Regions from separate parts of the Streptomyces sp. KM273126 genome, predicted to be linked through region 3. Evidence: riboswitches for the same ligand, from Rfam matches in the RefSeq annotation. Region 3 holds a riboswitch; each other region holds the start of a gene.
What was found. Region 3 has a riboswitch for thiamine pyrophosphate ahead of E0500_RS18265 (thiamine ABC transporter substrate binding subunit). Riboswitches for the same ligand answer to the same signal wherever they lie in the genome.
Positions count from the first base shown of each region.

Region 1: linked by a shared signal. The riboswitch ahead of thiC (phosphomethylpyrimidine synthase ThiC) and the one ahead of E0500_RS18265 (thiamine ABC transporter substrate binding subunit) in region 3 are both predicted to bind thiamine pyrophosphate.
Region 2: linked by a shared signal. The riboswitch ahead of thiO (glycine oxidase ThiO) and the one ahead of E0500_RS18265 (thiamine ABC transporter substrate binding subunit) in region 3 are both predicted to bind thiamine pyrophosphate.

Region 1 is NZ_SJXB02000001.1:2,001,609-2,011,737, reverse strand. It holds gene E0500_RS08640 (SsgA family sporulation/cell division regulator) at 1-294, shown strand, start outside; gene E0500_RS08635 (YibE/F family protein) at 360-1,892, opposite strand; TPP riboswitch at 1,964-2,120, shown strand; gene thiC (phosphomethylpyrimidine synthase ThiC) at 2,114-3,961, shown strand; gene E0500_RS08625 (hypothetical protein) at 4,289-4,813, shown strand; partial or broken gene E0500_RS43630 (thiamine biosynthesis protein ThiC) at 4,824-4,934, shown strand; gene E0500_RS08620 (hypothetical protein) at 5,248-6,120, opposite strand; gene E0500_RS08615 (metallophosphoesterase) at 6,315-7,409, opposite strand; gene E0500_RS08610 (LacI family DNA-binding transcriptional regulator) at 7,631-8,743, opposite strand; gene hisC (histidinol-phosphate transaminase) at 9,161-10,129, shown strand, end outside.
Region 2 is NZ_SJXB02000002.1:415,013-425,141, forward strand. It holds gene pknB (Stk1 family PASTA domain-containing Ser/Thr kinase) at 1-1,106, opposite strand, end outside; gene E0500_RS32435 (thiazole synthase) at 1,216-2,010, opposite strand; gene thiS (sulfur carrier protein ThiS) at 2,014-2,214, opposite strand; gene thiO (glycine oxidase ThiO) at 2,271-3,437, opposite strand; TPP riboswitch at 3,435-3,546, opposite strand; gene E0500_RS32450 (hypothetical protein) at 3,639-3,998, shown strand; gene E0500_RS32455 (NAD(P)/FAD-dependent oxidoreductase) at 4,031-5,254, shown strand; gene E0500_RS32460 (Rv2175c family DNA-binding protein) at 5,379-5,744, shown strand; gene thiE (thiamine phosphate synthase) at 5,881-6,528, shown strand; gene metF (methylenetetrahydrofolate reductase [NAD(P)H]) at 6,691-7,614, shown strand; gene E0500_RS32475 (hypothetical protein) at 7,677-8,615, shown strand; gene E0500_RS32480 (NAD(P)/FAD-dependent oxidoreductase) at 8,763-10,129, opposite strand, start outside.
Region 3 is NZ_SJXB02000001.1:4,227,439-4,237,567, forward strand. It holds gene rpsB (30S ribosomal protein S2) at 1-569, shown strand, start outside; gene tsf (translation elongation factor Ts) at 745-1,581, shown strand; gene pyrH (UMP kinase) at 1,787-2,545, shown strand; gene frr (ribosome recycling factor) at 2,701-3,258, shown strand; gene E0500_RS18250 (phosphatidate cytidylyltransferase) at 3,258-4,391, shown strand; gene E0500_RS44980 (NUDIX hydrolase) at 4,457-5,023, shown strand; gene rlmN (23S rRNA (adenine(2503)-C(2))-methyltransferase RlmN) at 5,374-6,480, shown strand; TPP riboswitch at 6,500-6,605, shown strand; gene E0500_RS18265 (thiamine ABC transporter substrate binding subunit) at 6,695-7,780, shown strand; gene E0500_RS18270 (iron ABC transporter permease) at 7,825-9,426, shown strand; gene E0500_RS18275 (ABC transporter ATP-binding protein) at 9,427-10,129, shown strand, end outside.

The DNA.
Region 1 (10,129 bases), 2.2 Mb from region 3:
GTTACCTGGGCATTCGGGCGAGAGCTGCTGGTAGACGGCGTGGGGCGGCCGAGCGGTGACGGTGACGTCCATATCGCGCCCGCCGATCCGGAGGTGTTGGGCGAGGTGTTGATCCGGCTTCAGGTGGGCTGTGACCAGGCGCTGTTCCGGTCCGGCACGGCGCCGCTCGTGGCGTTCCTGGACCGTACGGACAAACTGGTGCCGCTCGGGCAGGAGCGTTCCCTCGCCGACTTCGAGACGCACCTCGACGAGGCTCTGGACCGCATCCTCGCGGAGGAGCAGAGCGCGGGCTGAGCCGCGCGCCTTGGGGGTGCCGTAACGCTTCTGCGTGCACGCTGCGGGGACTTCGTATGCCGGTGTCACTGCTTGCGGCGGCGCCCCCTCCCGGTGCGTGCCGGTGTCGCTGCCGCCGCCGGTGTCATTGCCGCCGCCGGCTGAGGAGTCGGGCGATCGGCCGAGACCACCAGCGCGGCCAGGGCAGTGGTCACCGGAACCGAGGCCACAAGGCCGATCGAGCCGACGAGCGTACGGACGATCTCCTCGGCGACCAGCTCGCTGTTGGCCACCGTGCCGACGCTGCTCTGCGCGATCGAGAAGAGCAGCAGCAGGGGCAGAGCGGCACCCGCGTAGGCGAGGACGAGCGTGTTGACGACCGAAGCGATGTGGTCGCGGCCGATGCGGATGCCTGCGCGGTACAGGCCGCGCCAGCCCATCGACGGATTGGCCTCGTGCAGCTCCCAGACCGCCGAGGTCTGTGTCACCGTCACGTCGTCGAGCACACCGAGTGAACCGATGATGACGCCCGCGAGCAGCAGACCGCTCATGTCGATCGACGGGTAGAGGCCGTGGATCAGGCCTGTGTTGTCGTCCGTGTTGCCGGTCAGTGAGGCCCAGCCGATGAACTGCGAGCCGAGCACACCGATCAGCAGCAGCGAGACCAGGGTGCCGAGCACGGCAACCGAGGTGCGGGCGGAGAGGCCGTGGCACATGTAGAGCGCGATCAGCATGATGGCGCTCGCTCCGACCACGCCCACGACCAGCGGATTCGAGCCCTGCAGGATGGCGGGAAGGATGAAGAACGTCAGCACCAGGAAGCTGATGGTGAGCGCGACCAGCGCCATGACACCGCGCAATCGGCCCACCGCCACGACGGCGAGTGCGAAGATCCCGGCGAGCAGCACCATCGGGAACTTCCGATTCACGTCGGTGACCGAGTACTGCAGGTCCTTGGGCGCCGAGGGTTCGTACGCGACCACGACCTCCTGGCCCTGCTCCAGCTGGCGTGACTGATCCGGCTGGACGATCTCGGTGAAGGTGCGGCCCTTGTCCTTGCCGGTGTCGACCGTGATCGTCGCCTTCTTGCAGGTGCCGTTTTCCTGCTGCTGAGCGGATGAACCCTCGGCGGTCGATGTGTCGCCGGTCGGGGGTGTCCCCGAGGCGTTCACGGACTTGCAGTCCAGCTCCTCGACCTTGGTGACCGTGGCCTGTTGTGTCTGCCGGTCGAAGCCGACGCCGGTGCGCTCGTGCGGTGGGGCGCCGCCGGGCCAGAGCACCACGAGGCCCACGACGACCGCCGTCGCGAAGGGGATGAGCACCGCGGCGATGACCTTGCGCAGGTGCCGGGAGACGGGGGCGGCGGGGCCGTGGCTGTGGGAGTGCCCGTGGCTCCCGCTGGAACCCGGGCCGTGCCCTTGCCCTTGCCCCTGTCCACCATGGGGCCCGTGACCGTCATCACCGGCACCGTGACCTCCGTCGGGGCCCCAGCCGCCACCGGATCCATGTCCGGCACCGGAGCCATGCCCGCCATCAGGGCCGCGTTCATGGCCGCGTCCAGGGCCATGTCCGCGTGAGGGCTCCGAGGGTGGGAGCGGGGGCTGTCGCATCCTGGTCACCGACCGATCATCGCAAGAACGGCGGGAGTCCACTGTTCACCGCGCCACATCTGCCGCTAGCGTAGAGGCACCTTTGCACACGCGGGAGCTCGGAGCACCGGGCTGAGAGGGCGCTGACCTCCGCAGACGCGATGTTTCACGTGGAACATCGCCGGGCGGAAACCGCTGCGTCGACCGCTGAACCTGTTACCGGGTAATGCCGGCGTAGGGAGTTCGGTCTCATGACCAACAAGGACGCACGCACACCTGTCTCCAGCCAGACGAACATCTCCAACCAGGCGAACGGGGTGTTCGCCGTATCTCAGGGCGAAATGCCGGAGGAGGAGGGGAAGCCCATCGGCTGGCACAAGGCGTACGTCGGGGGATCACGCCCTGACTTGCGGGTGCCGGTCCGTCAGGTGCACCTCACCAACGGGCAGTCGGTCACCTTGTACGACACCTCCGGTCCGTACACCGATCCGAGCCTCGATACCGATGTTCGCAGGGGGCTCCCCGCTCTCCGCGAGAACTGGATCCTCGCTCGCGGCGACACCGAGGAGTACGCGGGCCGTCCCGCCCGCCCCGAAGACGACGGGATCAAGCACACATCACCGCGGGGTGGGCTGCGCAATCTCGACGCGGTGTTCCCGGGGCGGCCGAGGCAGCCGCGCCGGAGCCGTGACGGCAAGGCTGTGACGCAGCTCGCATACGCGCGGCGCGGGGAGATCACGCCCGAGATGGAGTTCGTGGCCCTCCGGGAGAACGTCCTGCCCGAGGTCGTTCGCGAGGAGATCGCGGCGGGCCGGGCCGTGCTGCCCGCGAACGTGAACCACCCCGAGATCGAGCCGATGATCATCGGCAAGCGGTTCCTGGTCAAGGTCAACGCCAATATCGGCAACTCGGCGGTCACGTCCTCCATCGAGGAGGAGGTCGAGAAGATGACCTGGGCGACCCGTTGGGGCGCCGACACGGTCATGGACCTGTCCACGGGTCGCAACATCCACACCACGCGCGAGTGGGTGCTGCGCAACTCCCCCGTCCCCATCGGCACGGTGCCGCTCTACCAGGCGCTGGAGAAGGTCGACGGCAAGGCCGAGGAACTGACCTGGGAGATCTACAAGGACACGGTCATCGAGCAGGCCGAGCAGGGTGTGGACTACATGACGGTCCACGCGGGCGTGCGCCTGCCGTATGTACCGCTGACGGCCAACCGCAAGACCGGCATCGTCTCGCGCGGCGGCTCGATCATGGCGGCGTGGTGCCTGGCGCACCACAAGGAATCGTTCCTGTACGAGAACTTTGAGGAACTGTGCGAGATCCTCGCCACATATGACGTCACGTACTCGCTCGGTGATGGCCTGCGGCCCGGTTCGATCGCGGACGCCAACGACGAGGCGCAGTTCGCGGAGCTCCGCACTCTCGGGGAACTGAACCGGGTCGCGAAGCGTTTCCACGTACAGACCATGATCGAGGGCCCGGGGCACGTCCCGATGCACAAGATCAAGGAGAACATCGACCTTCAGCAGGAGATCTGCGATGAAGCGCCGTTCTATACGCTCGGCCCGCTGACCACCGACGTCGCGCCGGCGTACGACCACATCACCTCGGGCATAGGTGCCGCGATGATCGCGTGGTGGGGCACAGCGATGCTCTGCTACGTCACGCCCAAGGAGCACTTGGGCCTGCCCCATCGTGACGACGTCAAGACGGGCGTCATCACCTACAAGATCGCGGCCCATGCGGCGGACCTCGCCAAGGGACACCCGGGCGCACAGGAGTGGGACGACGCGCTGTCGGACGCCCGCTTCGAGTTCCGCTGGGAGGACCAGTTCAACCTGGCCCTCGATCCCGACACGGCCCGCGAGTTCCACGACGAGACGCTTCCCGCAGAACCCGCCAAGACGGCTCACTTCTGCTCCATGTGCGGCCCAAAATTCTGTTCGATGAAAATTAGTAAAAGCATCACAGAGCGGTTCGGTGGTGCGGCGGCTGAGGGGGCGTCGCCCGAGGAGATCGCTGAGGGGATGCTGCAGAAGTCGAAGGAGTTCGCGGAGGCGGGGAATCGCGTGTACCTGCCGATCGCTGACTGAGCCTCGCTGCGGGCGGTCCGTGCTTCGAAATGCCCCAAGGGCAAGTCGGTAGCACGGACCACCGTGTCTTCCTTGACGCGGGCCGCTGAACTGCTGGAGCCAACCTGCTCGCGGTACACGCGCGACAGGCGGTCACGATCGCCGGAGTGCCAGGCGTCATCGACGCGCATCGCGCGGGCATTCGGCCGCGAACTGCGGCGGAGGCCACGGTGCGCCGTTCTCAGGCAGCGGCACTCCGCACCTCCTGTCGGCGTCGTTCGGTGGCAGCGTCATCTAACCTCCCGCGATCGATGGAGGGGTCCCCCGATTCGGCGATACTGTTGATTCATGGCAGAGCACGGGAATGGAAAGGGCCACGGCCCGGGGGACAGGACCACTAATGACTTGAGTGGGCAAGTCGACGGGCCGGTGTTTCAAGGGCGTGATTTCGGCGATATCAACATCGGCGCCCAAATGCCTGAAGAAGCAGTTTCCTACTACCGCCGTATGCAAGAGCGCTTGGATGCTGAAGAGCGGGAGAAAGTTGAGCGCCGTGAGGCGGAGGAGCGCAACCGGCGGGAGCTGGCGGAGTCTAAGAGACGGGCGCACCAAGAGGCGTGGAATCGGCGGTGGGATGCTCTGGTTGCAGAGCGCGCAAGGATAAGAAAGCGCGTCGGAGTGGGCTTTTCCATTTGCGGGGGCGGGTTCTCTGTGTCTCTCGTCGGTGGCTGGGTTTTCCCTCACTCAACGTTCTTCGCCTTTGTGATCCTGCTTCTCTTGGTTGCTTCCTTCGTTGGTTTTGTGGTGGGGGCTCAGGGATTCCTTTCGCTGATCAGTAACCAACGAAATATAAACTCACATAAATCGGCCTAGTGTCGTGTGAATCCGCCGCGAACACGGCGGATCCCGGGCCGGGATCGAGGCGGGCATGGTGCAGAAGTCGAAGGAGTTCGCGGCGAGTGGGAACCTGGTGTATCTGCCGATCGCGGACTGAGCCGCGGGGTTCGATGCCCCGGCTCTCCGGGGCATCGCTTCCCTGAGAGCGGAGGAAGACAGCTCTTCGGCTCTCTCAGAGGGAGGGGCTTCATGATGGGGAGAGAACTGGGCAAGGGGTTGTTCGGGCGTGTGTCCGGGAAACCCGGCCGTGCCGCTGCCCTCACCCCAGTGCGGTTCTTCTTCGGCGGAGGCGTTTCGCTCGGCCGGCTTCACAGGCCGGCTCGTGGATCGGTCCTGGCCCATGGCGGGAGCGATGCTCCGGGAGGCCGCCGGGGCCGGAGTGCGGCTCCGGCATGGCGGTTCCCGGTGCGTCACTCCGGCTGGTTGTCCGGTCCTCCGAAGTCCGGGCTCGTGAAGTCCGGGCTGGAGAAGCCGGGGCGGCGGCCCGCGCCGGGGCCGCCCTCGGGGCTGCTGAAGCCCGGACGGTTGTAGCCGAGGTTCGGGATGCGGCTGGGCGGGGTGGACGGGACTGTGGGGCCCATGGCGGTGGCGCCCGGGTCGGTGAGGGCCTCGCGGAAGAACGGCATGATGCCGCGCTCCAGCAGGGCCTCCAGCCACGCTTCCCTCGCCCGGGTCACCTCGTCGTTCAACTCACCCTGGGCTCCGGCGTCCAACGAGGTGGCGCCGTTGCGCAGGGCGGTGAGGAGGAGGCCGACTGCGGCCACGAGGATGGCGGCCGCCGTGATCGCCCCGAAGACCCACCCGGTCGTGGTGAGGGTCTGGGCGATGCCCGGCTCGGGGTCGAGCATCTGCAGGACGTACCCCACGAGCAGGAAGATCGCCGCGGCGGTACCGGCAAGGACGGGAGCGAGGACGGCGACGATGGCTCCGGCGCCCGCCCCGGCCGTCTCGGTGGTCTCCCCCATGGTGGTCGCGAGCCCCACCGCGGTGCCGCCCGGCTCGGCCGAGCCGGAGGTGCCTTCGCGGGACGACGGGTTGGACGGCGCCGGATGGCGCAGTTCCTCGCGGACCTTGACGTAGTAGTCGTATTCGGTCGCCGCGGCAGCTGTGATGAGCCCGGTGGCGTTGAGCGCCATGGTGCGCAGCTGCTCCGGGTTGAGCCGCCGGCCGACTGCGGCGAGTTCCGGGCGGTGTGGTGCGGAGCGCAGCGCCTTGCCGAGGATCCGCTCGAAATCTTGGCGGTCCTCGCTCGGCAGGTGCTGCGGAACGCTGTTCATGTGCATCCCCCGATGCTCCGTAGGGCTTGTGGCTCGGCATGCTGACGAGCCGTCGGGCAGAAACGGAGGGGAGCCTGCTACGGATAAGCCGATGGTAGAGCGATGAAGGTACGCGGTGACAGGGGGTTTCCAGAAAATGGCCCCTGGCCAGCACAGTTCTTCTGCGGTGCTCCGTGGGGGGACACGTGCCCGGAGAACGTTCAGCTGTCCAACGGCAGTTGCTGGACCAGCAGCTTTCCGGCCATGGTCACTCCGCCGTCCATGGCGATGGCCAGTCCGTCCGCATAGATGTGCGGTCCGTCGACCACGGGCCCCGACTCGTCCTCGCCGTCCTCCGAGCCGACCTCGCCCAGGAGGTACGGGATGGGGCTGTGGCCGTGGACGATGCGCGTGCCGCCGTAGACGTCGAGGAGGGAGCGGACGGCGTCGGCGCCGCCCTCGTCGCGGAAGGAGAAGCGCTTGGTGAACTTGCGGAAGAGGTCCCAGACCTCGTCCGCGTCGTTGCGGGCGATGGTCTCGCGGACGGTGTCGTTGACCGCCTCGATGGAGTCGCCGTAGTCGAGATAGGCGGTGGTGTCGGAGTGCACCAGCAGGTGGCCGTCGACCAGCTCCATGGCGTCCAGCCGGGCCATCCACTGAAGATGGTGGTCCTGGAGGCGGTCCATGTCGGTCTTCTGGCCGCCGTTGAGCAGCCAGGCGGCGTGGAAGGTGGCGGTGCCCGCGCCGGAGTTGACGGGGGTGTCGCCGAACCGCTTGGCACCGAGCAGCAGCAGTTCGTGGTTGCCCATGAGGGCCTTGCAGTAGCCGCCGGCTGCGGCCGCCTCGGCGGACAGCCGCATCACGAGGTCGATGACGCCGATGCCGTCCGGGCCCCGGTCGGTGAAGTCGCCCAGGAACCACAGCCGCGCGGTGCCCGCGGACCAGTTGCCCTCGGCGTCGACGAGGCCCTTCTCCTGGAGCGCGGCGACCAGCTGATCGAGGTAGCCGTGCACATCTCCGACGACGTAGAGGCGACCCTGCCCGGTCTCGGGCTGGGCGGTCCCCGCGGCCTCGGGGACGACGGAGACCAGAACGGTGTCACCCCGGTTGATCACTGGCAGATCGCGCTGGGTGGGCGTGTACCCCTCGGGATAGTCCTCGGAGTCGTCGAGGGGTGGGACCACCTCGCCCGGGTGTGTGTCCTGCGCGTAGGGACCGGCCTCGTGGACGTACGCGGGTACGCGAAAATCGCGCACCGTCGGCGTCCGCACCTCGGGTCCCTGACCGGCCCCCTGAGTCATCGACTCCTCCACCACCATCGCCCGCATCTGCACCTGATCGGACTGCCTGGTCGTGGCGGCCCGCGGTGTCGTGCGCCCATCATAGGAATGCGGATCGCGCCATGTGATGACCCAGGGGTGGTGAAATGGCGCAGGACCCCGGTTCACCACGGTTTTCTCCCGAATTGGGCGGGGCTTTCCCCGCCCAGTTCCTCATCGGATCCTCGAAGGGCCCTCACCGGATCCTCGATCGGTGGTCACCCCTCCTCGGGTGACCGGGGCGGGCTGATGGTCGTGCGCGGCGAGCGTCGCTCGGAAGAGGTCCGCACGATCAGCTCCGTGGGTATCACCTGCTGAACCGGCTGGTCCGACTTCACTCCTTCGATGGCGTCGATGAGGAGCTGGACCACCGCCGTGCCGATCCGGCGCGGTTTCAGGGACAGCGTGGTGATGGGCGGCTCGGTGCTGGCGTACACGGTGGACTCGCTGCAGCAGACCAGCAGCAGGTCCTCGGGGACGCGCAGGCCGTATCGCCGGGCCGCGGCCAGCAGGTCCGTGCCGTTCGGGTCGAAGAGACCGTAGACGGCGTCCGGGCGGTCGGGCCGGGCCAGCAGCCGGTCGGCGGCCACTGCTCCGGCGCACGGATCGTGCGCCGGATAGGCCTCGTACACCGGATCCTGGCCGACTCGCTCGCACCAGCGCAGGTACGCGGTCGTGGACAGGTGGGTGTACGTGTCGGTCGTGGTGCCCGTCAGGAGGCCGATCCGGCGGGCGCCGGCGTCGGCCAGGTGGTCGAGGATGCCGAGGACGGCGGCCTCGTGGTCGTTGTCGACCCACGCGGCGACCGGGAGCGAGCCGGCCGGGCGGCCGTCGGAGACAACCGGTAATCCCTGGCGGACCAGCTCGCCGACCACGTGATCCTCGTCGGACGGATCGATGACCACGGTGCCGTCCAGGGCCACGTTCGACCACACGTCGTGGCGCGAGGTCGCGGGGAGGATGACCAGGGCGTAGCCCCGGGCGAGCGCGGCCGAGGTGGCGGCCCGCGCCATTTCCGCGAAGTACGCGAACTCGGTGAAGGTGAAAGGTTCATCCCCGTACGTGGTCACGGTCAGGCCGATCAGCCCGGACTTCCCGGTACGAAGTGTTCGGGCCGCGGCCGACGGGCGGTAGCCCAGCCGGTCGGCGACCTCACGGACATGGCGTCGGGTGGCGTCCGGGAGCCGGCCCTTGCCGTTGAGGGCGTCGGACACGGTCGTGATGGAGACCCCGGCTGCGGCGGCCACGTCTCTGATGCCCGCCCGGCCCGGCCGACTGCCTCGGCGGGGAGTGTCTGCCCGGCTCACCTGGTGCTTCCCTGCTGCTGTCATGGCGAGCCGATAGTAGGGCTCATGCGGTGGGGTAGTGCGGACGCATATGCGCTCGTTGACAGGTACGTTTCTGCAAGGTCAAACTCCATCAATTACCTTGGAACACAAGGGACTTGACCCAACGAATATCAGTAGGTGACTTGTCGGCGCGCACGGGCCTGCCAAGTAGCTCACGTCTCGAAGAGGTCTCAACTCACCTTCACGAGGGATGCGCGCCACGGCGCGAGCCACCGGCGCGTGTGGTTGAGAGCGGCGCGCCCCCCGTTTCGTACGCCTTCGTGCGGTGATCACTGTGCGACGTGCGTGACCGTTGGAGGCGTAGGGGACGGGGAGGCAAGGGGTTGTCCACAGGCCGTTCGCAGTGGGGCCGAATCCTCATAAAGTGAGGATCATTAGGTGTCGACGAGGAGGACTGCGGTGAGCGAGACGAGCCCCAAGCTGCGAGCCGAGCTGGACGGGATCCCCACCTACAAGCCCGGCAAGCCCGCCGCTGCGGGTGGCCCCGTGGCCTACAAGCTGTCCTCCAACGAGAACCCCTACCCGCCGCTGCCCGGCGTGCTGGAGAGCGTGATGGCGGCGGCCGGTTCCTTCAACCGGTACCCGGACATGATGTGCACGGCCCTGATGAACGAGCTGGCGGACCGCTTCGGGGTGCCGGTATCCCATCTGTCCACGGGCACGGGCTCGGTCGGCGTGGCCCAGCAACTGCTCCAGGCGACCTCCGGTCCCGGCGACGAGGTGATCTACGCCTGGCGGTCCTTCGAGGCGTATCCGATCATCACGCAGGTCAGCGGGGCCACCTCCGTGCAGGTGCCGCTGACGCCGGGCGAGGTGCACGACCTGGACGCGATGGCGGACGCGATCACCGACCGGACGCGGCTGATCTTCGTCTGCAACCCCAACAACCCGACGGGCACGGTGGTCCGCCGGGCCGAGCTCGAGCGGTTCCTCGACCGGGTGCCGGGCGATGTGCTGGTGGTCCTGGACGAGGCGTACCGGGAGTTCATCCGCGACACCGGCGTCCCGGACGGGGTCGAGCTCTACCGCGAGCGGCCGAACGTCTGCGTGCTGCGCACCTTCTCCAAGGCGTACGGCCTCGCCGGGCTCCGGGTGGGCTTCGCGATCGCCCACGAGCCGGTGGCGGCCGCCCTGCGCAAGACGGCCGTGCCGTTCGGAGTGAGTCAGCTCGCCCAGGAGGCGGCCATCGCCTCGCTCCGCGCGGAGGACGAACTCCTCGGCCGCGTCGGCGCACTGGTCTGCGAGCGTACGCGCGTCGCCGAGGGGCTGCGGTCGCAGGGCTGGACGGTGCCCGAGACCCAGGCGAACTTCGTATGGCTGCGCCTGGGCGATCGCACGGTCGAATTCGCCACGGCGTGCGAGCAGGCC
Region 2 (10,129 bases), on a different contig from region 3:
ATGTACCAGATACCCGCGCCGACACCGAGCACGAGCAGGACGGCCGCGACGATCGCCAGCGGCCCGCGCCGGACAGCCGTGGCGGTACGCCGCCGGGGCGCGGCCGGAGGACCCTCGAACCGGCTCGTCCGGTTCATCTCGTCGTCGTTGACCGGCAACGGCCGGGGCACGGACAGTGAGCGCGGGATGACACTCGTCCGGTCCTCGCCGTTGTGATGGTCCCCGGCGATCGCCTGCGGCGGCACCGCGTCCAGCTGCTCGGCGCTCAGCGTGGCCCGCGCGTCCCGGGTCTGCGCGAGCAGCGCCACCGCGTCGTGCGGGCGCAACTCGGGCTTGCGGGCGGTCGCGGAGGCCACCAACTCGTCCAGCTCGTACGGCAGTCCGGGCACCGCGGCCGACGGCGGCGGCACATCCGCGTTCAGCGCCTGGTAGAGCACCCGCGCGGGGGAGTCCCCGGCGTGCGGCTTGCCGCCGGTCAGCATCTCGTAGAGGACGACCCCGCACGCGTACACGTCGACGCGGGTGTCCGCCGTGCCGTGCTCCAACTGCTCCGGGGCGAGGTAGGAGACCGTGCCGAGGACCTGGCCCGTGGTGCTCGTCACCGTGTCCACGGCCCGTACGAGACCGAAGTCCGCCACCTTGACCCGGCCGTCGTCCCCTATCAGGACGTTCTCCGGCTTCATGTCGCGGTGCACGAACCCGGCCCGGTGCGCGGCACCCAGCGCGGCGAGCACCGGCTCCAGGATGTCGAGCGCGGCCCGCGGCTGCAGGGCACCGCGCTCGCGCAGCACGTCACGCAGGGTGCACCCGGCGACGTACTCCATCGCGAGGTAGACGTACGACCCGTCGGTCCCCTGGTCGAAGACACCCACCACGTTCGGGTGGGAGAGCCGCGCCACGGACTTGGCCTCGCGGATGAAGCGCTCCACGAACGTGCCGTCGGCGGCCAGTGTCGGATGCATCACCTTGAGCGCGAGCACACGGTCGAGGCGGATGTCCATGGCCCGGTAGACCGTGGCCATCCCGCCGACCGCGATCCGCGCGTCGATCCGATAGCGGCCGTCGAGCAACTGGCCGACAAGCGGGTCCTGAAGGGTCGTGTCCACGCAGGTGAGTCTAGGGGCCGCCACTGTCAGCGCTGTCGGTCCCGTGTCCCGGGGGACGGAATGCAGCAGACCTGTGACTGTTGTGCGGCGGCAGCGGAGGCGCTGGACATCAGAACGCAGGGCGCTCGGGGTCGAGCCGTGCGCGCCCCTCCGCCGGCGACGACGCCTCCGCGAAATGGCGCCGCGGAATGCGTCCCGCCCGGTACGCCAGCCGGCCGGCCTCCACCGCGTGCCGCATCCCCTGGGCCATGAGCACCGGTTCCTGGGCCCGGGTCACGGCTGAGGCGAGCATCACACCCGCGCACCCCAGTTCCATGGCGAGTGCGGCGTCGGACGCCGTGCCCGCTCCCGCGTCCAGAATCACCGGCACGCGCGCGTGCTCCACGATCAGCTGGAAGTTGTGCGGATTGCGGATGCCGAGCCCGGAGCCGATCGGCGAGCCCAGCGGCATGATCGCGGCACAGCCCACGTCCTGGAGCTTCCGCGCCAGCACGGGATCGTCGTTGGTGTACGGCAGCACCGTGAAACCGTCGTCGACCAGGATCTCGGCGGCGTCCAGCAGCTCGATCGGGTCGGGCAGCAGGGTGCGCTCGTCGGCGATGACCTCCAGCTTCACCAGGTCGGTGCCGAGCGCCTCGCGCGCGAGCCGGGCGGTCAGCACGGCCTCGCCCGCGGTGAAACAGCCCGCGGTGTTGGGCAGGACGCGGATGCCCAGCTTGTGCAGCACGGACAGCACCGAGCCGTGCGCCTCGGGGCTCACACGGCGCATCGCGACCGTCGTCAGCTCCGTGCCGGACGCCACGAGCGCGCGCTCCAGGACGTCGAGGCTGGGCGCGCCGCCCGTGCCCATGATGAGGCGGGACGAGTACGTCGTACCGCCGAGGACGAAGGGGTCGTCGGCCATGGGTCAGCCTCCTTGGACGGCGGTGAGGACTTCGACGCGGTCCCCCTCGGAGAGCGGAGTGGACGGCCACTGCGCGCGCGGGACGACGGTTTCGTTCAGCGCGGCGGCGACGCCCGACGGGGCCGCGGTGAGGGTTCTCACGAGCGCGTCGAGAGCGGTGCCCGCGGCGATCCGCCGCCGCTCTCCGTTGACGAAGACGTTCACGTCGGTCACGTCGGTCGAGTCGCCGGAGCCGGAGCCGGAGCCGAAATCGAAGTCGTTCATGCCGGCTGCTCCTCGACCGCGGCGGCACAGAAGCGCCTGGGCGTGAAGTCGCGCGCCTCCTCGGGGAGTTCGCTCGTGGTGAGCACATGCGCCATGACGTCACCGGTGACGGGGGTGAGGAGCACGCCGTTGCGGTAGTGGCCGGTCGCCAGGAGCAGCCCCTCGCACTCGGTCGGGCCGAGCAGGGGCGCGTTGTCGGGGGAGCCGGGGCGCAGTCCCGCGCGCGTCTCCGTGAGCGGCAGTTCGGTGATCCCGGGGACCAGCTCGTGGGCGTCGCGGAGCAGTTCGTACACCCCGCCCGCGGTGACCGTGGTGTCCCAGCCGAGTTCCTCGCTGGTCGCACCCACGACCAGCTCACCGTTCTCGCGGGGCACCAGGTAGACGTGGCTGCCGCGGACCACGGCGCGCACGGTCCGGTTCAGGAAGGGCGCGTACCGCTTCGGCACGGTCAGCCGCAGCACCTGCCCCTTCACGGGCCGTACGGGCGGCAGGGCCTCGTCGGGGACGCCCGCCAGCCGTCCGCTCAGGCTGCCCGCGGCGAGGACGACCCGCTCCGCGGCGAGTTCGGTGCCGTCGGCGGTCCTGATCCCGGCAGCCCGCTCCCGGACGACTGACAGCCTCTCGGCCCACATCCGGTGGAAGACCACCCCGGCGCGCTCACAGGCCGTGACGAGTGCCCTGGCGAGCCGCCTCGGGTCGATCTGGTGATCGCCGTCGACGCGCAGTCCGCCGCGTACGCCCGGCGCGAGCATCGGCTCAAGCCGGCGGCATTCCCGTCCGCTCAGCCACTCCGACTCAAGGCCCGACTGCCGTTGCAGCGCGTGCAGTTCACGCAGGTGGGCGCGGTCGTCGGCGTCGAGCGCGACCGCGAGCGTGCCGCACCGGCGGTAGCCGAGGTCCAGGCCCGTCACCTCGGTCAGCTCGGCCGCGAAGTCCGGGTAGCGGCGCGCGGACGCCAGGTTGAGGCCCAGCAGCGTCTGCTCGCCGTAGTGCAGCTCGGTCACGGCGGCGAGCATCCCGGCCGCCACGCGCGCGGCCCCGCCGCCCGGCTCGGGGTCCACGACCGCCGTGCCGAACCCGCGTTGTGCGGCCCGCCAAGCCGTCACGAGCCCGATGATGCCGCCCCCCACGACGAGGACGTCTGATGTATGTGTACGCGACATGGGCGTCCAGCCCCTCCCTTCGCCGGCATGACCCGGATCAGGTTCGTACGGTCGGAGGCCGCCAGCCTCCCTCTCAGCCCGGTGCGTCCGGGCTCCCGCGAGTACTCTTCTGTGCTGGGGGTCCGGGGGCCGTCCCCGGGAAACGCAGCACGTCGGCCACCCTAGCCCGTGCCGTTCTCCTCAGTAAGGGAGCCTCCGCTCATGGCCAGCTCGCACAGATCTCTCGACGGGCTTGTCCTCGCCCCCGTCGCGGACCAGGCTCCAGGTCAGGTGGGCACCCGCACCCGGTTCACGTACCACGAGCAGGACGGTGAGATCTGGGCCGAGTACGCGGGCGGCGATGTCGTGCGGGGCCACCTGGTGGGTACGCGGGACGGTGACCGGCTGGACTTCCGGTACGTGCAGCTGAAGCGGGACGGCACGACGTCGTCGGGGCACTGCGTGTCCCTCGTGACCGAGCTTTCCGACGGGCGTGTGCGCCTGGAGGAGACCTGGGAGTGGGAGTCGCAGCCGGGCAGCGGAACGAGCGTTGTGGAACAGGTCACGGACCCCGGCCGCTGACTGACAACTTGTCAGGTGTCTATGGTGATCAGGTGAGCGAGCAGACCGAGACACGAGGGACCCGGCGACGGGTCGTCGTCGTGGGTGCGGGCATGGCAGGGGTGCAGACCGCGGTCGTCCTGCGGGAGAAGGGCTTCACGGGCCCCGTCACGCTGATCGGCGCGGAGCCGCACCAGCCCTACGACAGGCCGCCGCTGTCCAAGGCCGTCCTGCTCGGCAAGGCCGAGGGATCCGCCTTCGACGTCGACTTCGAGGCGCTCGGTATCGAGCTCCAGCTCGGCCGCGAGGTGCTGGGCGTGCGCCCCGGGGACCACGAACTCGACACGGCGACGGGCCCGGTGCCGTACGACGTCCTCGTCCTCGCGACCGGCGCGGAACCGATCCGGCTGCCGGGCGCCGAGGGCGTGCCAGGCGTGCACCTGCTGCGCACCCTGGACGACGCGGAGCGGCTGCGGCCCGTCCTGGCCCGGCAGCACGACATCGTGGTCGTGGGAGCCGGCTGGATCGGGGCGGAGTTCGCCACCGCCGCCCGCGAGGCGGGCTGCGCGGTGACGGTCGTCGAGGCCGCCGACCGCCCGCTCGCGGGGGCACTGCCGGCCGAGGTGGCCGCGCCGATGACCGCCTGGTACGCGGACAGCGGGGCGGCCCTGCGCACCCACGCGCGCGTGGAGCGCGTCGAGGACGGGACAGTGATCCTGGACGACGGCTCGCGCGTGCCGGCGGGCGCGGTGGTCGTGGGCATCGGGGCACGCCCGGCGACGGCGTGGCTGGAGGACTCGGGCATCGAGCTCGGCACATACGGCGAGGTCGTGGCCGACGACCACCTGCGCACCTCGGCGCCGGATGTCCACGCCGTCGGCGACTGCGCGTCCTTCCCTTCGGGAAGGTACGGCGAACGCCTCCTCGTCCACCACTGGGACAACGCCCTCCAGGGCCCGCGCACCGTGGCCGCCAACATCATCGGTGAGTCCCCGGAGCCGTACGACCCGGTCCCGTACTTCTGGTCGGAGCAGTTCGGCCGCTTCGTCCAGTACGCCGGTCACCACGCCTCGGCCGACACGACCGTGTGGCGCGGCGACCCCACGGGTGCCGCCTGGTCCGTGTGCTGGCTGCGCGAGGGGCGCCTGGTCGCCCTCCTCGCGGTGGGACGCCCCAGGGACCTGGCGCAGGGCCGGCGGCTGATCGAGGCGGGCACGGCCATGGACCCGGAGCTGCTGGCGGACCCCTCGCGCCCGCTGAAGGGCGCGACGGCGTAGCCGATCGGCTACGAGCCCGAGGCGGGGGCGGGCGGTCCCGCCCACCCCCAGTCGGCCCACTCTCGGCCTGCGCCGGAGGCGGCTCGGCTACCGACTGTCAGTCCGGGATGGCAGTCTTGATGACGTGACCGAGATTGACGCAAAGATCGATGCTCTCGTCCCCGCGTGGCTGAACCTCCCCGACATCGCCGAGATGCTCGACGTCGAGGTGACCCGCGTGCGGCAGCTGGTCAAGGAGGGCCAGCTCATCGCCGTACGCCGGGGTGAGAACCGCGCGCTGCACGTCCCCGCCGCCTTCATCGACGGGGACAAGGTCGTCAAGGGCCTGTCCGGCACCCTGACGCTCCTGAGGGACGACGGCTTCACGGATGAAGAAATGCTGGAGTGGCTCTTCACGCCCGACCCGAGCCTGCCGGGCACCCCGGCCCAGGCCCTGAGTGAGAATCGCGGCACGGAGGTCAAGCGCCGCGCCCAGGCGCTCGCCGTCTGACGCTCGTCGCCCGAACCCACAACCCGCATGCGCCGCCCGGCGTACGGGCCACGGCTGGGCTCCTGCCCGGCCGTGGCCCGTACGCCACCGACACGTGGCCGTACGCCGTACGCCATCGACAACGGGGGAGCCCACCGTGCCCGACACCGCCCGCCGACAGCTCGCCGACGCCCGCGTCTACCTCTGCACGGACGCCCGCAGGCGCCAGGGCGACCTGCCGGAGTTCCTGGACGCGGTCCTCGCCGGCGGCGTCGACATCGTGCAGCTTCGTGACAAGGGCATGGAGGCCGCGGAGGAACTGGAGCACCTCCAGGTGTTCGCCGACGCCTGCCGGCGCCACGGCAGGCTCCTCGCCGTGAACGACCGGGCGGACGTCGCTCACGCCGTCCGCTCCGACGTGCTGCACCTGGGACAGGGGGACCTCCCGGTCCCGGCAGCCCGCGCCATCCTCGGCGGCGACGTCCTCATCGGCCGCTCCACCCACGCCGAGGCGGAGGCCGCCGCTGCCGCCGTCCAGGACGGCGTGGACTACTTCTGCACCGGCCCCTGCTGGCCCACTCCCACCAAGCCCGGCCGCCGCGCCCCCGGCCTCGGACTGGTCCGGTACACCGCGGACCTCGCCACCGACCGTCCCTGGTTCGCCATCGGCGGCATCGACCTCGGCAACATCGACGAGGTCCTCGACGCGGGCGCCCGCCGCGTCGTGGTCGTCCGCGCGATCACCGAGGCCGACGACCCCGGAGCGGCGGCGTCCGAGTTCGCCAAGCGCCTGCGCGCGGCGTAGCCCGCGACGGACCGTGCCCGGCGGTGTCCGGCGCGTAGTCCGACGAGCACGGCCGTCCTGGCTGTCGGCCCACTGTCCGAGGGCTGGACAGCAAGCGGATGAAACGGGGCGAAAATCCCTGCTCTGGTTGGGGGACCGGCCCGGCCTGGCTAACCTGCCGGTATGGCCCTAGGAACCGCGTCCACCAGGACTGACCGCGCGCCTACCGTGCGTGACATGCTCGCCGACGGCAGGACCACGTACTCCTTCGAGTTCTGGGCCCCCAAGACCGCGAAGGGCGAGCGCAACCTGTGGAACGCCCTCCGCAGGGTCGAGGCGGTCGCCCCCAGCTTCGTCTCCGTGACGTACGGCGCGGGCGGCTCCACCCGCTCCGGCACCGTGAAGGCGACCGAGCAGATCGCCTCCGACACCACGCTCACCCCGGTCGCCCACCTCACCGCCGTCAACCACTCCAAAGCGGAGCTGCGCAACATCATCGGCCAGTACGCCGACGCCGGTATCCGCAACATGCTCGCGGTCCGCGGCGACCCGCCGGGCGACCCCATGGGCGCCTGGGTGCCGCACCCGCAGGGACTGACGTACGCGGCGGAACTCGTCGGGCTCATCAAGGAGTCGGGCGACTTCTGCGTGGGCGTCGCGGCCTTCCCGGAGATGCACCCGCGCTCCGCGGACTGGGACACCGACGTCAGCCACTTCGTCGACAAGTGCCGGGCCGGTGCCGACTACGCGATCACGCAGATGTTCTTCCACCCCGAGTCGTATCTGCGGCTGCGTGACCGTGTCGCCGCGGCCGGCTGTACGACCCCGGTGATCCCCGAAGTCATGCCGGTCACTAGTGTGAAGATGCTGGAACGGTTGCCGCAGCTCAGCAACGCTTCGTTCCCGGCCGCCCTGAAAGAGCGGATCCTCACAGCCAAAGACGATCCGGCCGCTGTACGCTCCATTGGCATCGAGTTCGCAACGGAGTTCTGCGCGAGGCTGCTGGACGAGGGAGTCCCCGGACTGCACTTCATCACGCTCAACAACTCGACCGCGACGCTGGAAATCTACGAGAATCTCGGTCTGCACCATCCACCGCAGGCCTGAGACCTGAGCCGCGTACGACTAAAAAGGGCAGAGCGGCCACGGCCGCAGGGAGAGTGGCGTACATGGGCTGGACGATCCTCTACATCGCGTTCGGCATCGTCGCGCTGTGGCTGCTCGGCGAGGTGCTGCTGCAGTACAAGGCGAGGCTGCGCTGGCGGCTGCTCGCCTTCGCGGGCTTCCTCGGTGTCGTCCTCGGCGTCCTGATGGCCAACGTCGTGGTCATCGGCCTCGGCGCCGCCGCCTTCGCGGTCGGGCAGACGTTCGTCACGCTGTCCTTCCGCCGCGGCTTCGAGGCCGGCTGGGCCTTCAAGCGCCCGGGTGAGGACGGCAGCGGCAAGCGCGGTCGCGGCGAGCCGGACCCCGATGTGCCCGAGGTGCCCGACCTGGAGGTCCCCGACCTCCAGACGACAACTGCCGGAACGTACCGCCAGGACGACGGACCCGACGGCGACGACGACGTCTTCGCCCGCCCCCAGCGGCCCGCCTCCCCGGCCGAGACCACCGTCTACTCGCCGCAGCCCATGCCCGACGAGACCGGCACCTACGGCGTCTACAACGACGCCGCCTACGCAGCCGCCACCGACCCGTCCTACGCGGCCGCCGCTCAGGCCCAGTCCCAGGACCAGGCCTTCGGGTACGAGGGCTACTCCGATTACGACCAGCAGCAGTACGGCTACGACCAGGCGCAGCAGCAGTACGCCGCCTACTCCGACCCGTACAACGGCGCACAGTCCTACGGCGGCACCACGTACGACAACGCCTATGGCGGCCAGCAGGCGTACGGCCAGCAGGGCTACGGCCAGGACCAGTACGCCACCGGCGGATACGGCGAGACCCCGCCGGGCGGCGTGTGGGTCCCGCAGCAGCGCACCACCGACGACCCGCTGAGCGGCGAACTCCCGCCGGAGCAGCCGTATCCGTACCAGGGCAACGGCCACGGCAACGCCCAGGGGAACGGCGGGGGCGGGAACGGGTACGACGAGCAGCGGTACAGGTACTAGCGGCACCGGCACCGGCACCGGCACCGGCACCGGCACCGGCACCGGCACCGGCACCGGCACCGGCACCGGCACCGGCACCGGCACCGGCACCGGCACCAGCGGTACCGGACTAGCGGAACCGGTACCAGCGGCACTTCGGGGCGGGCGTCACTGAGACCCCCGGAAGTCCTGTCCCTCCACGATCAGGCCCGAGACCAGGGCGCCCGACATGCCCGCGTGCGGCAGACCGCCGCCGGGGTGCGCCCAGCCGCCGACCAGGTACAGCCCGGGGAAGCGTGTCGTGTTGGCCGGGTGCAGGAAACGGCCGTCGGCCGCGGCGAGCGCGGGTGGCGGTACGGCACCGCTTTCGACGCCGGTCTCCTGGGCGTTGTGGCCCGGTGTGCGCACCTCGCGCCACAGGAGACGCTCGCGCAGCCGGGGCACGGCAGCCTCGGCGGCGGCGACGAGGAGGTCCGCGAACCGCTCGGCCATGCCGCCCGACGCCCAGCCGTCTCCGGCCGGTGCCGCAGCCGACAGGACCACGGACTCGTGCTCGTCGTCCGGGCGCAGGGCCGGGTCGTCCGGACGCAGCACCGTCACCGTGGGACGCGCCGGCTCGGCGGTGCCAGCTGTGCCGGCGGGGCGGCTGACGTGGTCCAACTCGGCCGTGCGGTCCGGTGTGTGCACGACCGTGCGGTGCGCGCCTCCCGTCTCGCGACCCCCGCGCAGGGCCAGCAGCACGGTGAACCGCCCGAGGGACGGCGACACCCGGTCCGGGCGTACGTCTCCTCCCTCCTGCAGCACACGCTCGGTGAGAGCACTCAGCCGCACGGGATCCACGCCCGCGACCACGTGGTCCGCCTCGGTGACCGTCCCGTCGGCGAGCTCCAGCCCGGCCGCCCGCCCGTCCTTCTCGACGATCCCGGTGACCTCGGCGCCGAAGACGAACTCCACCCGGCGAGCCAGGCACCGCTCGTACACAGCACGCGCCAACTCCCGTATGCCTCCCCGCACATACCAGGTGCCGAAGGCGTGCTCCATGTACGGCAGCACGGTCGCGCTCGCCGGGGTGGTCCGGGGATCCAGGCCGTACGCCAGCGCGTGGCCGTCCAGGAGAGCGGTGAGGCGGGGGTCGCGCAGCTCCCAGGCGGCGATCTCGTCCAGGGTGCTCGCCCGGCGGGTGCGTAGCAGACGCTTGTGGGGCACCGAGGGGTACGGCTCGCGCTCGCCGAGCACCTGCCAGTCCGACCAGAGGGGCTCCTCCAGGAGGGGGCGGCGCGTCCGGTCCCAGGCCTCGCGCGCCCGCACCAGGAAGTCGCCCCAACGGTCGCCCGCGCCCGATCCGAGGGCCGTGTTAAGCGCGCCGACCGAGCCGGCGCGTGAGGCGTTGGGCAGCAGGACGTCCGTGCCGTCCGGGAACACGTGCCGTGACGCCGGGTCCACCTGGACCAGGTCCACACATTCCTCAAGGGGCTGCTTGCCCGTCTTGAGGAACAGGTCGCGGTAGACCGCGGGGAGTGGCAGCAGGCCGGGGC
Region 3 (10,129 bases):
TGCAGCGCCTGAAGGAGCTTGAGCAGATCGACTTCGAGGACGTGGCGTCCTCCGGTCTGACCAAGAAGGAGCTGCTGGTCCTCTCCCGCGAGAAGGCCAAGCTGGAGAAGACCCTCGGTGGTATCCGCGAGATGCAGAAGGTGCCCAGCGCCGTCTGGATCGTGGACACCAAGAAGGAGCACATCGCGGTCGGTGAGGCCCGGAAGCTCAACATCCCGGTCGTCGCCATCCTCGACACCAACTGCGACCCCGACGAGGTCGACTACAAGATCCCGGGCAACGACGACGCGATCCGCTCCGTCACCCTGCTCACCCGCGTGATCGCCGACGCCGTCGCCGAGGGCCTCATCGCCCGCTCGGGCGTCAAGACCGAGGGCGAGAAGGCCGCGGGCGAGCCGCTCGCCGAGTGGGAGCGCGACCTGCTTGAGGGTGGCGAGAAGAAGGCCGAGGAGACCCCGGCCGCCGAGGCCACCCCGGCCGCCGAGGCCGAGAAGCCGGCCGAGGCCCCGGCCGCCGAGGCTGCTCCGGCCGCCGAAGCCGCTCCGGCCGCTGACGCCGAGCAGGCCTGACACCAGGGCGTTGACGGCGGGAGCGGCACTGCATCCCACAGCGCCTCCGGCGCGGTGAAGTCCGCTCCCGCCGTTCACCCGTAGGTCAACGGCGCGTCAGAGATCCACGGCTGTATGTGGATCGCAACCCCGTAGATCTTCGATCCTCCAGACTTCGAGAAAGATTCACAGACTCATGGCGAACTACACCGCCGCCGACGTCAAGAAGCTCCGCGAGCTCACCGGCGCCGGCATGATGGACTGCAAGAAGGCGCTGGACGAGGCCGATGGCAACGTCGAGAAGGCCGTCGAGGAGCTCCGCATCAAGGGCCAGAAGGGCGTCGCCAAGCGCGAGGGCCGCTCCGCCGAGAACGGCGCCGTGGTCTCCGTCATCGCCGACGACAACAGCTCCGGTGTCCTGGTCGAGCTGAAGTGCGAGACGGACTTCGTCGCCAAGGGCGAGAAGTTCCAGGCCGCGGCCACGGCCATCGCCGAGCACGTCGCCAGGACCTCCCCGGCCGACATCGAGGCGCTGCTCGCCTCCGAGATCGAGGCCGGCAAGACCGTCCAGGCGTTCGTGGACGAGGCCAACGCCAACCTCGGCGAGAAGATCGTCCTGGACCGCTTCGCGCAGTTCTCCGACGGCTTCGTGACGGCGTACATGCACCGCACGATGCCCGACCTGCCGCCGCAGATCGGTGTCCTCGTCGAGCTCGACAAGCCGAACGCCGAGGTGGCCAAGGGCGTCGCCCAGCACATCGCCGCCTTCGCGCCGAAGTACCTCTCCAAGGAGGACGTCCCGGCCGAGGTCGTCGAGTCCGAGCGCCGCGTCGCCGAGGAGACCACCCGCGCCGAGGGCAAGCCGGAGGCCGCCCTGCCGAAGATCGTCGAGGGTCGCCTCAACGGCTTCTTCAAGGACGCCACGCTGCTGGGCCAGCCGTACGCGCTCGACAACAAGAAGTCCGTCCAGAAGATCCTGGACGAGGCCGGTGTCACCCTGAAGCGTTTCTCGCGCATCAAGGTCGGCATCTGAGTCATTACAGCGATCGACGCGCGACCCCGCTAGGGTCGACAGCAGTCGTCCGAGTCGTCCGTGTCGCTCGCGTATGCCGTCCCGTACACGCGTGACGGACGACAGCAGAATTGACGAGGAGGCCATTGCCGCGCATGGGATGCGAAACGCCCCACCGGCAGTGGCCTTCTTCGTATGTGCAACAGGTGAAAGAGGCGGGAACCCCATGACCACCAAGGCCCAGAAGAGCGATGACGGCAAAGTACGCGGCCGGTTTCTGCTGAAGCTGTCCGGAGAGGCCTTCTCCGGCGGTGGGGGCCTGGGCGTGGACCCCGACGTGGTGCACAAGATCGCCCGCGAGATCGCGGCCGTCGTACGGGACGGCGCGCAGGTCGCGGTCGTCATCGGCGGCGGCAACTTCTTCCGCGGCGCCGAACTCCAGCAGCGCGGCATGGACCGCGCCCGGTCCGACTACATGGGCATGCTCGGCACCGTGATGAACTGCCTCGCCCTCCAGGACTTCCTGGAGAAGGAGGGCATCGACAGCCGGGTCCAGACCGCCATCACCATGGGCCAGGTCGCCGAGCCGTACATCCCGCTGCGCGCCGTGCGCCACCTGGAGAAGGGCCGCGTCGTCATCTTCGGCGCCGGTATGGGCATGCCGTACTTCTCCACCGACACCACCGCCGCCCAGCGTGCCCTGGAGATCGACGCCGAGGCGCTGCTGATGGGTAAGAACGGTGTGGACGGGGTCTACGACTCCGACCCCAAGACCAACCCGGACGCGGTCAAGTTCGACTCCCTCGGCTACGGCGAGGTCATCACCCGCGAACTCAAGGTCGCCGACGCCACGGCGATCACTCTGTGCCGCGACAACAAACTGCCGATCCTCGTGTTCGAGCTTCTGGCGGAGGGAAATATCGCGCGCGCCGTCAAGGGTGAGAAGATCGGCACTCTCGTGGGTGAACAGGACAGCCGGGCCTGACCGGGAACCACCCCTGCCCGGGGGACGGACCCTGACCGGGGGATGGACAATGTTCTGATGGTCGGGAACCGTGCAGGAACAAGACGCGACGCAGCCGGCCGCCGACGTGACAGAGAACAGCAGCCGGGCCTACTCAAGACACGCAGGAGCAAGTGGTGATCGAAGAGACCCTCCTCGAAGCCGAGGAGAAGATGGAGAAGGCCGTCGTGGTCGCCAAGGAGGACTTCGCCGCGATCCGCACCGGTCGTGCGCACCCGGCGATGTTCAACAAGATCGTGGCGGACTACTACGGAGCGCTGACGCCGATCAACCAGCTGGCTTCGTTCTCGGTGCCGGAGCCGCGCATGGCCGTGGTGACCCCGTTCGACAAGAGCGCGCTGCGCAACATCGAGCAGGCGATCCGCGACTCCGACCTGGGCGTCAACCCGAGCAACGACGGAAACATCATCCGGGTGGTGTTCCCCGAGCTCACCGAGGAGCGTCGCCGCGACTACATCAAGGTCGCCAAGACCAAGGGCGAGGACGCCAAGGTGTCCATCCGCTCCGTCCGCCGCAAGGCCAAGGACGCCATCGACAAGCTGATCAAGGACGGCGAGGTCGGCGAGGACGAGGGCCGTCGCGCGGAGAAGGAGCTCGACGACACCACCGCGAAGTACGTCGCCCAGGTGGACGAGCTCCTCAAGCACAAGGAAGCGGAGCTGCTCGAAGTCTGATGAACGAGTCTTCCTGGGGGGCGCCGCCACAAGCCGGGTACTGGGGGCCGTCCGACCACGGGCCTGTCCAGAGGGCTGCCCCGGCGGGTCCCGCGTACGATGCGCACGTGGGTCCGCGTCCATCGCAGACTCAGCAGCCCATGCCCATCGTGCCCGACGTCCCCGCGCATGGCGGAAACCAGGATGACAACCGGGGGGCCGCTCGGATGGGCGGCCCTTCGTTCCGCGACGAGATGCCGCCGGCGCAGCCCCACGGGGTCGCGCCGCAGAAGAAGCCGGAGCCCATGCCCGACGCCCCTCAGCCCACCCCGCAGAAGAAGAGCGCGGGCCGTGACCTGAGCGCCGCGATAGGGGTCGGCATCGGACTCGGGGCGGTGATCGTCGCCTCGTTGTTCATCGTCAAGGCCGTCTTCGTGGGCGTGATCGCGGTCGCCGTGGTGGTGGGCCTGTGGGAGCTCACGTCGCGTCTGCAGGAGCGCAAGTCCATCAAGGCGCCCCTCGTACCGCTCGCGGTCGGTGGCGCGGCGATGGTCGTCGCCGGGTACGTACGGGGCGCCGAAGGCGCGTGGGCGGCCATGGCGCTCACCGCGCTCGCCGTCCTGGTCTGGAGGATGACGGAGCCGCCGGAGAACTATCTCAAGGACGTCACGGCGGGCGTCTTCGCTGCGTTCTACGTCCCGTTCCTGGCCACCTTCGTCGCGCTGATGCTCACCGCGCACGACGGCCCGTGGCGGGTCCTGACGTTCCTGCTCCTCACGGTCGTCAGCGACACGGGCGCGTACGCCGTCGGCTGGCGCTTCGGCACGCACAAGCTGGCCCCGCGCATCAGCCCCGGCAAGACCCGCGAAGGCCTGCTCGGCGCGGTCGCGTTCGCCATGGTGGCCGGCGCCCTGTGCATGCAGTTCCTCATCGACGACGGCACCTGGTGGCAGGGCCTGCTCCTCGGCCTCGCGGTCGCCGCCAGCGCCACGCTGGGCGATCTCGGCGAGTCGATGATCAAGCGCGATCTGGGCATCAAGGACATGGGCACGCTGCTGCCGGGCCACGGCGGGATCATGGACCGGCTGGACTCGTTGCTGCCCACCGCGCCGGTGGCGTGGCTGCTGTTCGTCCTCTTCGTGGGGTCCGGCTGACCGCCGTATCGCCGCTCTCTCCTCACCACCCCTTCCGTTCGTAGGATCACCGCAGGAGGATCCGCGTGACGGGAGGGGTGCGGCGTATGCGGGACCTGCACAGCCTGGACGAACTCCAGGAATGGCTGCGGAGCAACGGCATTCCCTGCGAGTCATGGGGCATCGGCGCCGTGAAATCCGTACGGAACCTGTGGGACGAGATCACCTCCGGCGAGGCGACCCTGTCGGACGACCCGCCGCTTCGCCACGTCTCGGTCGTCAGCGTGCGCATCGGGCAGGACGGAAAGCAGCTCACGGAAGTCGGGCAGCTGATGGCGGGCGGCGCCGAGCGGAAGAGGAACTCGCCGCCCACGGAGAAGATGAAGCCCGGGGAGACGGTGGTCGCGGCGGTGCTGCGGTGCCTGGCCGAGGAACTCGGAGTCCGCGAAAGGGACGTCACCATCGATCCGCTGTCCCTGTCGGTGGCCGTCGAGAAGGTCGTCTCACCCTCGTACCCGGGCCTGCCGAGCGAATACCGTCTCCATACGGTCGACGCCCAGGTCTCCGGCCTCCCCGGAACGAGCTTCACGACGGAAGAGGCCTCCGGCTGCTGGGATGCGGTGATCTCCAGGCACTTCTGGGAGTGGCGGTAGCCGACCCGGCACCGTGGGTACGCGAAGGGCTCGTCGTCCACAGGGCGGCGACCTCTTCTGCGCCCCGGTGGGCCGTCCGGTTGGGGTAGGGTCCTGCGCATGGGGCGGGCGCGTTTACACAAAGACGGGACCTATCACGGTGATCTGCAGTGCAGATACTGCGGTGCACTCATCGAACAGGGCGGGCGGAGCAAGCCGCGGCTGTACTGCCGCTTGTCCCACCGCTTGAAGAACTACGGCGCCCGCGTCATCGGTGTGGTCGGCAGTCTGTTCTGAAGCCGGATCAGCCGTCCGGTGCTGTGATCGCCGAGTGCGGGACCCGGACAACGATCTGCGACACTGGTACGGCCATGCCTAAGCCCGGAGAACTCACTTTCGTCGCGCCGCGCGGAGCCAAGAAGCCGCCGCGGCATCTCGCTGATCTCACGCCTGCCGAGCGCAAGGAGGCGGTGGCCGCGGTCGGGGAGAAGCCGTTTCGTGCGAAGCAGCTGTCGCAGCACTACTTCGCGCGGTACGCGCACGACCCGGAGCAGTGGACCGACATCCCCGCCGGTTCGCGCGCCAAGCTGCGGGAGGCGCTGCTTCCCGAGCTGATGACGGTCGTGCGGCACCTGTCCACGGACCAGGACACGACACGCAAGACCCTGTGGCGGCTCTTCGACGGCACGCTCGTCGAGTCCGTGCTGATGCGCTACCCGGACCGGGTCACCATGTGCATCAGCTCGCAGGCCGGGTGTGGCATGAACTGCCCGTTCTGTGCCACGGGGCAGGCAGGGCTGGACCGGAATCTGTCCACCGCCGAGATCGTGCACCAGATCGTGGACGGGATGCGGGCCCTGAGGGATGGAGAGATCCCGGGTGGGCCGGCGCGGCTCTCGAACATCGTGTTCATGGGCATGGGTGAGCCGCTCGCCAACTACAAGCGCGTCGTCGGTGCCATTCGTGCGCTGACCGATCCCGAGCCGGACGGGCTCGGGCTGTCCCAGCGGGGAATCACCGTGTCCACCGTCGGGCTCGTGCCGGCCATTCACCGGTTCTCCGACGAGGGCTTCAAGTGCCGGCTCGCCATCTCGCTGCACGCCCCCGACGACGAGCTGCGCGACACCCTCGTACCGGTCAACACGCGGTGGAAGGTGCGGGAGGTGCTGGATGCCGGGTGGGAGTACGCGGCGAAGTCCGGGCGGAGGCTGTCCATCGAGTACGCGCTGATCCGGGACATCAACGACCAGGCGTGGCGCGGTGACCGGCTCGGGCGGCTGCTCAAGGGCAGGCCCGTGCACGTCAATCTGATTCCGTTGAACCCGACGCCCGGTTCGAAGTGGACCGCCTCGCGGCCCGAGGACGAGAAGGCGTTCGTCGAGGCGATCGCCGCGCATGGTGTGCCCGTGACTATTCGCGACACCCGTGGGCAGGAGATCGACGGGGCCTGCGGTCAGCTGGCGGCCACCGAGCGGTAATCTGAGCGCGTACATCTCAATATTCCGGCAGGGGAGCGCCACAGCGCTGAGAGTGCGGCAAGGGCCGCAGACCCTCTGAACCTCGCCCAGGTCATTCTGGGTAGGGAGATCGGTCACCACTCAAGCTGTTGCGCCCTGCCCGGGAATCTCGGAGTTGTCCGTTGATCCCGGGCAGGGCCGCGTCTTCTCCTGGTCATCCCCAGGAGGAATCCAAGTGAGTACCAGCAAGAAGGTCGTGGCCGCCGCCATCGGGCTCGGTCTGGCCACGCTGTCCGCGTGCGGGTCGTCCGACTCGGGCAGCGGCGGCTCGGACTCCGGTTCGAAGACCGTCACCCTCGTCAGCCACAACTCCTTCGCCGCGTCCAAGGACGTCCTGAAGGCGTTCGAGAAGGAATCCGGGTACAAGGTCAGGGTTCTCAAGGACGGTGACGCCGGTCAGGCCGTCAACAAGGCCATCCTGACCAAGGACAACCCCCAGGGCGATGTCTTCTTCGGTGTCGACAACACGCTCTTGTCCCGCGCGTTGGACAACGGGCTGTTCCAGTCCTATGAGGCCAAGGGGTCCGAGCAGATCCGGCCGCAGTACCGGGTCGACCAGGACAAGCACCGGGTCACGCCCGTCGACTCGGGCGATATATGTGTCAACTACGACAAGGCTTACTTCAGTAAGCGCAAGCTGAGCCCGCCCACCTCCTTCGACGACCTGGTCAAGCCCGAGTACAAGAACCTCCTCGTCACCGAGAACGCCTCCACCTCCTCGCCCGGCCTCGGCTTCCTGCTCGGGACCGCCGCCAGGTACGGCGACGACCGGTGGCAGGACTACTGGAAGAAGCTCAAGGCGAACGGCGTGAAGGTCGTCGACGGCTGGGAGCAGGCGTACAACGAGGAGTTCTCCGGCTCCGCGGGCGGCAGGAAGGCGAAGGCCGACCGGCCGCTCGTCGTCTCGTACGCCTCCTCGCCGCCCGCCGAGGTCGTCTTCGCCGACCCGAGGCCCGAGACCGCGCCGACCGGGGTGTCGTACGGCACCTGCTTCCGGCAGATCGAGTACGCGGGACTGCTCGGCAACGCCAGGAACAGCGAGGGCGGCAAGGCGTTCCTGGACTTCCTCGTCAGCAAGGAGTTCCAGGAGGACATGCCACTCAACATGTTCGTCCACCCGGTGATCGAGGGGGCGTCGGTGCCCAAGGAGTTCACCGAGTACGGACCCGCCGCCAAGGACCCCGAGACCATGGCGCCCTCGAAGATCGCCGCCAACCGTGACCAGTGGGTCAGGTCGTGGACGTCACTCGTACTGAAGTAGCCGTCGGCGGGAACGGTACGGGGAGCGCGGCGCGGCTCGGGCTCATGGCCCTGCCCGTCGCGTTCTTCGCGGTGTTCTTCGCCTGGCCCGTCGCCGCGATCGTGGCGCGCGGGCTGAAGGTGGACGGCGCTTGGCGGTTCGGGCGGATCGTGGACGTGGTCGCGCAGTCCGACATCCGGCACGTGCTGTGGTTCACCACCTGGCAGGCGCTCGCTTCGACGGCCCTCACGCTGCTGATCGCACTCCCTGGCGCGTATGTCTTCGCGCGCTTCGACTTCCCGGGCAAGCACGTGCTGCGGGCGGTCGTGACGGTTCCGTTCGTGCTGCCGACCGTCGTTGTCGGGACGGCGTTCCTGGCCCTTCTCGGGCGTGGCGGGCTCCTCGACGAGCTGTGGGGCGTACGGCTGGACACGACCGTGTGGGCCATCCTGCTGGCCCACGTCTTCTTCAACTACGCGGTGGTCGTACGGACCGTCGGCGGGCTGTGGGCCCAACTGGACCCGCGTCAGGAGGAGGCCGCACGGATGCTCGGCGCATCGCCGCTGCAGGCCTGGCGCAGGATCACCCTGCCCGCCCTCGCGCCCGCCCTGGCCGCCGCCGCGCTGATGGTCTTCCTCTTCACCTTCACCTCCTTCGGCGTGGTGCAGATCCTCGGCGGGCCGACCTTCTCGACGCTGGAGGTGGAGATCTACCGGCAGACCTCGGAGATCTTCGACCTGGCCACCGCCGCCGTGCTCACGATCGTCCAGTTCGCGGCCGTGGTCGCGATCCTCGCCGTGCACGCCTGGACCGTACGGCGGCGGGAGACCGCCCTGCGCCTGGTCGACGCGGACATCACGGCCCGGCGGCCGCGCGGCGCCGGGCAGTGGGCGCTGCTGGCCGGAGTCCTCGTCACCGTCGTCGTCCTGCTCCTGCTGCCGCTCGCCGTGCTGGTGCAACGCTCCCTGGACGCACCCGGCTTCGGCTACTACCGGGCGCTGGGCGGTGAGGACGGCGGGACCTTCCTCGTCGCGCCGATCGAGGCGATCGGCAATTCGCTGCAGTACGCCCTCGCCGCCACCGCCATCGCCGTGGTGATCGGCTCTCTCGCCGCCGCGGCCCTCACCCGCCGCGACGCGGGCCGTCTGGTCCGCGGCTTCGACGCGCTGCTGATGCTGCCGCTGGGCGTCTCCGCGGTGACCGTCGGTTTCGGTTTCCTGATCGCCCTCGACGAGCCGCCCCTCGACCTGCGCTCCTCCTGGATCCTCGTGCCGCTCGCCCAGGCGCTGGTGGGCGTCCCTTTCGTCGTACGGACCATGCTGCCCGTGCTGCGGGCCGTGGACGTACGGCTGCGGGAGGCGGCGGCCGTGCTCGGGGCGTCGCCGTGGCGGGTGTGGCGGGAGGTCGATCTGCCGATGGTGCGGCGGGCGCTGCTGGTCGCGGCCGGGTTCGCGTTCGCCGTGTCGCTGGGGGAGTTCGGGGCGACGGTGTTCATCGCGCGCCCCGACAGTCCGACGCTGCCGGTCGCCGTGGCGCGGCTGCTCGGTCGGCCCGGTGATCTCAACTACGGCCAGGCGATGGCCCTTTCGACGATTCTGATGGTGGTGTGCGCGGTGGCGCTGCTGGTGCTGGAGCGGCTGCGCACCAACCGGACCGGGGAGTTCTAGATGCTGTTGAGTCTGGAGGACGCGACCGTCCGTTTCGGCGGGCGGGCCGTGCTCGACGCCGTCGGCCTCGATGTCGCCGAACGCGAGATCGTGTGCGTACTCGGGCCCAGCGGCAGCGGAAAGTCGACGCTGCTCCGGGCGGTGGCGGGGCTGCAACCCCTGTCCGCCGGGCGGGTGCTGCTCGACGGGCGGGACCAGACGGGCGTACCCGCGCACAAGCGCGGCGTCGGCCTGATGTTCCAGGACCACCAGCTGTTCCCGCAGCGCGATGTGGGCGGGAACGTGGCATTCGGGCCGCGGATGCACGGCGAGGCGAAGGGCGAACGGGCCGCACGGGTCCGGGAGTTGCTGGAGCTGGTCGGGCTGCCGGGGGCCGAACGCCGGGCCGTGGCCTCCCTCTCCGGCGGCGAGCAGCAGCGTGTCGCGCTGGCCCGCGCCCTCGCCCCGAGGCCCAGGCTGCTGATGCTGGACGAACCCCTGGGTCAGCTGGACCGGTCGCTGCGCGAGCGGCTCGTGGTGGAACTCCGTGAGGTGTTTCACGAGTTGGGCACGACCGTTCTCGCCGTGACGCACGACCAGGGCGAGGCCTTCGCGCTCGCCGACCGGGTCGTGGTGATGCGGGACGGGGGGATCGCCCAGTCCGGCACCCCGCTTCAGGTGTGGCAGTGGCCCGCGGACGAGTTCGTGGCGCGCTTCCTCGGCT